DNA from 2 places in the Lysinibacillus sp. RC46 genome. Region 1 is predicted to be linked to the other one. Evidence: riboswitches for the same ligand, from Rfam matches in the RefSeq annotation. Region 1 holds a riboswitch; the other holds the start of a gene.

What was found. Region 1 has a riboswitch for glycine ahead of gcvT (glycine cleavage system aminomethyltransferase GcvT). Riboswitches for the same ligand answer to the same signal wherever they lie in the genome.
Region 2: another riboswitch for glycine. It lies ahead of ABH966_RS15395 (amino acid permease); the one in region 1 lies ahead of gcvT (glycine cleavage system aminomethyltransferase GcvT).

The regions. Positions count from the first base shown of each region.
Region 1 is NZ_JBGCCF010000020.1:45,141-49,582, forward strand. It holds gene comGD (competence type IV pilus minor pilin ComGD) at 1-166, shown strand, start outside; gene ABH966_RS17605 (hypothetical protein) at 159-476, shown strand; gene comGF (competence type IV pilus minor pilin ComGF) at 469-894, shown strand; gene ABH966_RS17615 (shikimate kinase) at 1,092-1,610, shown strand; glycine riboswitch at 1,752-1,844, shown strand; gene gcvT (glycine cleavage system aminomethyltransferase GcvT) at 2,124-3,227, shown strand; gene gcvPA (aminomethyl-transferring glycine dehydrogenase subunit GcvPA) at 3,253-4,442, shown strand, end outside.
Region 2 is NZ_JBGCCF010000016.1:68,553-72,994, reverse strand. It holds partial or broken gene ABH966_RS15410 (ribonucleotide reductase N-terminal alpha domain-containing protein) at 1-330, opposite strand, end outside; gene ABH966_RS15405 (lipoate--protein ligase family protein) at 533-1,363, opposite strand; gene ABH966_RS15400 (rhodanese-like domain-containing protein) at 1,716-2,105, shown strand; glycine riboswitch at 2,630-2,706, shown strand; gene ABH966_RS15395 (amino acid permease) at 2,871-4,211, shown strand; gene ABH966_RS15390 (glutaminase) at 4,351-4,442, opposite strand, start outside.

The sequences.
Region 1 (4,442 bases):
TTTTCCTAAAGGGGTTGAAGTCATTCTTTCTTCAAGTTCAATTACCACGATTATTTACAATTACAATGGAAACGTTATGACCCCAGGGACAGTTTATTTTAAAACGCCTCAAGGCACTAAAAAGGTTGTGATTACGTTAGGGCGAGGGAGATCGAGAGTTGAATGAATCTGGTTATTCATTTGTAGAAACAATTTTATCAATCGTCATTGTTATGTTATTATGCACGACATTAATACCGATCAGCTATATGATGAAATCGACTCTTTATAACAAGAAGTTAGAAGTTATCGCAGCTGAAACGGCCTATGAAGGCTTAAAGCGTTATCGCTATTTACAGCAAATGGAAGGCACTAACACCGTTGAAAATGTAGATTTTCAATGGTCTATGAATGGACAGGGGATATGTGTAAGTTTTCAAAATACACGAGAATTACGTAAAAAATGTATACAACTGACAGGTGAAGTCGATGAATGAACGAGGCTATACATTATTAGAAGCGTTATTTCAATTAGTTGTTTTTGTGCTTATTGCACACCTTGTTGTGTTTATTATGCTCTGGTTTGCAGAAATGAAAACAACAGTACTATCTGATGAACAATCAAAGTGGGAGCTTTTTGTTTATGATTTGAATATGTATTTAAATGATATTTCTTCATTTACGATTCGACAAGACCAAAAGAGAATAACCTTCCAGGAAGGACTTACTATTCATTCTATTGATTGTTATAGCAATTTAATTCGTGATCAAGTAAATGGTGGTCATGTACCAATGCTAATTGGTATTAATAAATGTAGGTTCCAATTTGAAAAAGATATGTTAACAGTAGCTGTTGAACTTCCAAGTGGTATCAAAAAGGAGCGAACTTTCTATGTTCCAGTTATTGAAAAATGACAGAGGGGCTATTTTTTTAATCGCAATTGCATTATTATTTTTTGTAACTACTTTTGTTCTTACGTATTGTACGTCTTATGAGATTCAGTTTCGAACATATAATGACCTAGAAAAGCTGAATATTCGAGCTACGATAAATTTATTAGGACAAATTTTGTCAGACAGTGTAGAATCGTAGTTATAAGAAGGTGATTCGAATGCGAAAAATATATTTAGTTGGTTTTATGGGCTCCGGCAAAAGTGCGTTAGGAAGACGTTTAAGCTATTTGTTAAAGATGCCATATTATGATATGGATCATGAGATTGTTCGGCAGCAGGGAATGACAATTCCACAGATATTTGAAAAATATGGAGAAGCACGTTTTCGGGAAATAGAAACAGAATTTTTGAAAAATTTCCGAGACGAAGCTTGTATTATTTCAACAGGTGGTGGGGTAGCGATCAATGCTGAAAATCGAAAAATAATGAGACGCAGTGGGCTCGTGTTTTTTTTAGATGCGACATTCGAAGATATATACAAACGAATACAGCATGATCCGAACAGACCAATAGTACAGAGTTCAACGAAAGAGGAGCTAGAGAAGCTGTATCATTATAGAAGAAGATTCTATCGTGAAACAGGACATATACAAGTGTTAACAGAGGGCAGAACACTCCGCCAAATTCTTGAGTATTTAGTATTCCAAGTCAAAAGGTTAAAAGGCGAACATTTATAAAAATTAATGAGTTGAATGTTCGTGTTTTGATACAGATTAAAAAATGATTGCCTTTTCAATGCAATTAATGTTAGGATATAGACAAATAAGTAACTAAATGTTCATTGAATACTAAATAGTACCAAGATGAATCTTGGGCGGATGATTGTGCGGGGAGAGCACGTGTAGACGTCACCGAAGGAGCAAATAACAAAATGTTATGAATCTCTCAGGTAAAAGGACTCGTACAAGACGCAACTCTGGAGAGAGCTGTAGTACTACAGCCACCAAAGGGGAAAGCCGGCTGATTGGCATTGTAGTAATGCGAGCCAGTCTGGTGTAACTTTCAGGTTTAAGGACAGAGAATCCCGAAAAGGGGTTCGTCTGTCTTTTTTTTATGTCTAAATGTTTTGCTAATGATGTTAGTTCCTATTTCTTAATTGAATGAACAAACAGGGGAAGCATGATGCATTAATAAAAGCAGACGAACTACTACCAGTAAAAAATGTAACTACCATTAAGGGGGCAAAAATAATGACGAATGAATTAAAGCGTACACCTCTATTTGAAGAATATGCAAAGTATGGTGGTAAAACAATCGACTTCGGTGGATGGGAATTACCAGTGCAATTCTCTTCTATTAAAGAAGAGCATGATGCAGTACGTAATCGTGCTGGCTTATTTGATGTATCACATATGGGTGAAATTTTAGTAACTGGACCTAATTCACTAGATTTTTTACAAAATCTTTTGACAAATGATATTTCAAAAATTGCAGTAGGTCAAGCGCAATATAATGCAATGTGCTATGAAGATGGTGGCGTTGTTGATGATTTATTAACGTATAAATTAGCAGACAATCATTATTTATTGTGCGTAAATGCGTCAAATATTGAAAAAGATTATGATTGGATGATGGAAAATCAACATCAATATGATGTGACGATTGACAATCAATCAGATGCTTATGCACAAATTGCCTTGCAAGGACCATTAGCAGAAGAGGCTCTTCAAACATTAACAGACACTGATTTAAAAACAATTAAATACTTCCGTTTCCAAGCAGACGTTGAAGTTGCTGGTCATAAAGCATTAGTATCTCGTAGCGGTTACACAGGAGAAGATGGTTTTGAATTATACGGCTCTCCAGAAGATATTAAAGCTTTATGGAATGAAATTTTAGAGGCTGGAAAAGACAAAGGCGTTGTTCCAGCAGGTTTAGGCTGCCGTGATACACTTCGTTTTGAAGCAGGTCTTCCATTATATGGGCAAGAGCTATCAGCAACAATTTCACCTCTAGAAGCTGGTATTGGTTTTGCTGTGAAATTAAATAAAGAGGATTTTCTTGGTCATGATGCATTAGCTGAACAAAAAGAAAATGGACTTTCACGTAAAATTGTAGGTATTGAAATGATCGATAAAGGAATTCCTCGTCATGGCTACAAAGTGTTTAAGGATGGTAAGGAAATTGGTGAAGTAACAACTGGTACACAGCTTCCTTCTTCTAAACGTAATGTTGGTCACGCGTTAATTGACAGCCAATTCACAACTATCGGAACTGAATTAGAAATCGAAATTCGTGGTAAGCACTTAAAGGTAGTAACAGTTGAAACACCGTTTTACAAACGTTCAAAATAAAAGTTGAAAAGAGGGACCTACATTTATGAAACATCGTTATTTACCAATGACGGAGCAAGATAAACAAGAAATGTTAGACGTAATTGGCGTATCCTCAGTTGATGAGTTATTTGGGGATATTCCAGAAAATGTACGTTTTAAAGGCCTATATGATATTAAAGAAGCAAAATCTGAATCAGCTTTATTAAAAGAATTAACGGCACTTGCTGCGAAAAATAAAGATACAAATGCTAACGTATCGTTTTTAGGTGCAGGCGTATACAACCACTATAAACCAATTATCGTGGACCATGTTATTTCTCGTTCAGAGTTTTACACAGCGTATACTCCATATCAACCAGAAATTTCACAAGGGGAATTACAAGCAATTTTTGAATTCCAAACGATGATTGCAGAGCTTACAGGTATGGATCTTGCAAACTCTTCTATGTATGACGGAGGAACAGCATTAGCGGAAGCGGGTATGCTGGCAGCTGGACATACACGCCGTAAGAAAATTTTAGTATCTGAGGCGGTTCATCCTGAGTATCGTGATGTCGTTGCTACATATGCATACGGTCAATCCATTGAAATTGTTACTGTTCCACAAAAAGATGGTGTGACAGATGTAGAAGCTTTAAAAAAACTAATTGATGACAATACGGCAGCTGTTATTACACAGTATCCTAACTTCTTTGGTCAAATAGAGGACTTACAAGTAATTGGCGATATTGCACATGAAGCAAAAAGTTTATTTGTCGTATCTTCAAATCCACTTTCACTAGGAGTTTTAACACCTCCTGGTAAGCTAGGTGCTGATATTTGTGTAGGGGACGCACAGGTCTTCGGTATTTCTGAAGCATTCGGTGGTCCGCACTGTGGTTTCTTTGCCGTAACAACGAAGCTAATGCGTAAAGTTCCAGGTCGTCTTGTTGGTGAAACAGTAGACGGTGAAGGTCGTCGTGGTTATGTTTTAACATTACAAGCGCGTGAACAACATATCCGTCGTGATAAAGCAACATCTAATATTTGTTCGAACCAAGCACTTCTTGCACTTGCTGCTTCTGTAGCAATGACTGCTCTAGGTAAGCAAGGCGTTCGTGAAATGGCTATGCAGAATATCGCGAAAACTCGTTATGCTAAAAATGCCTTTGAAGCTGCTGGCTTCACAGTAGCATTCCAAGGTGCACACTTTAACGAAATCGTCGTAAAGACAAATAAATGTGTGAAAGAAAT
Region 2 (4,442 bases), on a different contig from region 1:
CTCTTTCGGATCATCTAAAGCACTACGGTAATCTTCCTCAATCAAAATTTCTGCTGTTTTTGTAGACATATCAAGCTTTTGGATTGTCCCTAAACCACGTGCAGGGAATTTTGGATCTGACTTCACTGTTAATACGACGAAATCACCGGCTTTTAACGTTTTCTTCTCCGTATCCTTAAACGAGTAGCGATCGATCATCACAAGTCTAGATACACCTTTATGCGTTATGTGCATATTAGGTGTTACAGGATGAACCTGTGGAAATTGTTCAATATCTTTGTTTAACTGTTCAAATTTGTTTACTTCGGGTTGATGATTTGTAAGTACCATCGTTTTGCCTCCCTTGTTTTCTGCATTACAATAATAAATACACAATATCATGTGTCGTTAAACACTACATATTGTGTATGTTTCTTTAAAAAAGATACTATATATAGTTTTTTAATTCAACTCTTGCAATTTCGAATAGAATCCGAACTGCTTGTTATTACAAGGGTTGAACGATAAAAAAATATTTTTCTTATACCATTTTTTATTTTTTGAAGTTCCAATCATCACATGCATATTTTTTTTCTTCTAGTGCATGTACATATTCTAATTGCTCCTCAGAAAGTGTAAATGGTTTTAAATCAATTTGCAACGATTTTGCAAAACCATCACGAAAAGCTGTCACACATTGTTCAATAGTCACTGGTTCTTTGACAAGATTATTGATAGCAACCGCTTTCTCTGGCATCTTTCTACGCATACGGTCCTTCGCTTCTTCACTTGAAAAATTGAAAACAGACAATAATTTCTCCTGATCTAAATCAAGTAAAATAGCTCCGTGCTGTAAAATAACACCTTTTTGACGAGTTTGTGCACTACCCGCTACTTTTTTACCTTCTACAACAAGCTCATACCAGCTTGGCGCATCAAAGCAAACTGCGCTTTTTGGTTTCTTTAAGTCTGCTCTTTGTTCTTCTGTATCAGGTACACTAAAATAAGCATCCATACCTAGATTATGAAAACCTTTCAATATACCTTCACTTAACACTCTATACGCCTCTGTCACTGATTCAGGCATATTTGGATAGCTTTCTGAAACAATGACACTATAAGTCAATTCATGTTCATGTAAAACAGCTCTACCACCTGTTGGACGACGAACAAAGCCTAGTCCTTGTTCTCGTACCGCATCTAGATTGATATCTCTTTTCGCTTGTTGAAAATAGCCAATCGAAAGTGTTGCTGGCTCCCACTCATAAAAACGAATAACTGGTGGAATTAAACCTTCACTATGCCAATCAAGTAATGCTTCATCTAATGCCATATTAAAAGAAGGGCTACATTTCCCTGAATTTAGAAAATACCAAGTTGTCATATTTTCATCTCCTACAAATATTTAATTAAACTTTAGCGAAAGTGTACAAAATAAGTCACCTTATATATGGCATTCATTTTAACAAATGTTATCCAATTCTTTGTTATGAGCCAAAAATAATGCTTCTCAAAATTTTGACACCGTGCGTTAAGTTCTATTCTTTATGAAAGTATCCACCACCCTAATCCAAGAAAATAGTGGAAAGATACTGTGACAGTTCACTAATAAAATCCATATAAATAGAGATAAATTAATTCTAGCCACAATCTAATTTATTTTATCAAACTCATTGGACTATCGCTAGCGCATCTTTTATAATAATAAAGAAGATAGAAAGGGGTAAGAAATTTTGTTGAACATACTTATCACAATCGGTGTTATTTTAGTAGTTGTAATTGCTTATATCGGCATTAACGCCCTACGACTAAAAAAAGCCGTAACAAACCTAACACAAGAACAATTTATTGAAGGCTATCGTAAAGCACAGCTTATCGACGTACGTGAACAAAAAGAATTTGATGCTGGTCACATCCTTGGTGCACGCAATGTTCCTTCAACTACTCTACGTCAACGTCACAAAGAAATCCGCCCAGATTTACCAGTATATTTATACTGTCAAAATACAGGCCGTAGCTCACGTGCTGCTTTATTTCTTAAAAAACGTGGCTACAACCAAATTTACCAACTTCAAGGCGGCTTCCGTACTTGGACAGGTAAAATAAAGTCCAAAAAACAAAATTAAAAAATCAATAAGACATTAGTGACTAATATAAATAAATCTACTCACGGAAACAAAGTAAATTTATTTATATTTACCTATATCACATTGTTTAAACTAAAAGAAACCATCTCAAATGACTATGAGATGGTTTACTTTTTGCAAAAAATTCTGAGTTTCTACTATATTATATATTTTGTTTAATGTCTGACAAGTTAGTTGGAGTAAGTTAAAGCAACGAAAGATACATACTCTCTTTCACATTCCTTTACCAAAATGCGAGCCGCTTCCTAAGCTAGTTCCAATTTTCATCTCTTCCAACTCCATATACCGCGAATTAAAACATTATCCTTAAATTTACATATGTCTAAAAATACTATTTTTCGTAAAGTATTTACCTAGATGAACTCCATTCTTCTTTTTTTCTGAAAATGTCTGAAATTTATCCTTGAATAATTAAGTAGGCACTGATAGGATTTATAATATCTTAAAATAATGTCATACAGACATACAATATAAGCTATGAATGCTATGGATAACACTATAGCAGGAGCAGTTCTGGAGAGAGCGCATTTTGCGTCGCCGAAGGGTTCACTATCTCAGGCAAAAGGACAGAGGAGTAATATCAACTTTCAACATGAAAGCTATACCACACGAATGTTTTCTTTTTTTACATACAACATCCGCAATTGGTATTTGTTATTCTGTCATTTACGAGACTAGTGTCACTACTAGTCTCTTTTTTTATTTTCCAGTCATAGTTTTTACGTATCTTTGAGGGGGATTAACGTGGAACAACAACAATTAAAACGTGAATTAAAAAATCGCCATGTGCAGCTCATAGCGATTGGTGGAACAATCGGTACTGGTTTATTTTTAGGATCAGGCAAAGCCATTGCTTTAGCGGGACCTTCCATTATCTTTGCTTATCTCATTGTCGGAACCGCCTTATTTTTTGTTATGCGGGCATTAGGTGAACTATTATTATCGAATGCTGGCTATACATCGTTTACTGATTTTGCATCCGAATACATAGGACCTTGGGCAGGTTACATCACTGGCTGGACATACTGGTTCTGCTGGATCATGACCGCTATGGCAGATATTATTGCTGTCGGCGTTTATGTACAATATTGGTTTGATATACCACAATGGGTGCCTGCAATTGGCTGTTTAGTACTGTTATTAATGTTGAATTTATTAACTGTAAAACTATTTGGCGAACTAGAATTTTGGTTTGCACTTATAAAAGTCATTACAATTGTGGCACTGATTGTGATTGGAGTATTCATGTTATTTACAGGTTTTCAAACAAGCTCTGGCACAGTTTCTGTTGAAAATCTTTGGGCACATGGCGGGTTATTCCCGAACGGCTTACACGGTTTCCTAATGGCATTCCAAATGGTTGTTTTCGCTTTTGTTGGTGTCGAGTTAGTAGGGGTTTCTGCTGCTGAAACAGCCAATCCTAAAAAAAATATTCCTTCTGCCATTAACAAAATTCCATTACGCATTTTATTATTCTACGTAGGGGCATTATTTGTTATTTTATGCATTAATCCTTGGAATGAAATGTCTGCCTCTAGTAGTCCATTTGTACAAGTATTTACACTAGCTGGTATTCCAATTGCTGCAGGTATTATTAATTTTGTCGTACTTACATCTGCCGCTTCTGCCGGTAATAGTGGTTTATTTTCTACTAGCCGTATGCTTTTTAATCTTGGGAACAACAAGCAAGCTTCGCCAAAGTTTGCAAAGCTCAATAAAAACAGTGTGCCAAGTAACGCACTCGTTGTTTCTGCAATTGTAGTTTCCGCTGGTGCATTACTAAGTAAATTAATGCCTGAAAACGCCTTTAGTGTTGTTACAACGATTAGTGCTATTTGCTTTATATGGGTATGGAGTATTATATTAATCTCTCATATCATTTATAAACGTAAAAATCGCGCACTTCATGAAGCATCGATTTTCAAGGCACCTTTTACTCCGTTCGTGAACTATTTAGTACTTGCCTTCTTTGCTTTTCTATTAGTAGTCATGTTCATTTCAGAGGCAACACGTACCGCATTACTGTTAACACCAATTTGGTTTATCATACTAATGATTATTTATAAAATGAAAAGAAAGAACTAATACGGTAAAATGAATTGTCCCGAATAGTGACACTTTTAAAGAAAGTGTACCTATTCAGGGCTTTATTTATTGTGCGAAAGCGAAGTAAAATCACAAAAAAGATGACTACGTCCATTTACGAAGTCATCTTTCATATTGATTAAAAAATATTCATATTCCACTCGGTAGCAATATGCTTGAGTAAATTCACTCCGGCTACACTGTTCCCAATGTCATCAATTGCTGGTCCAT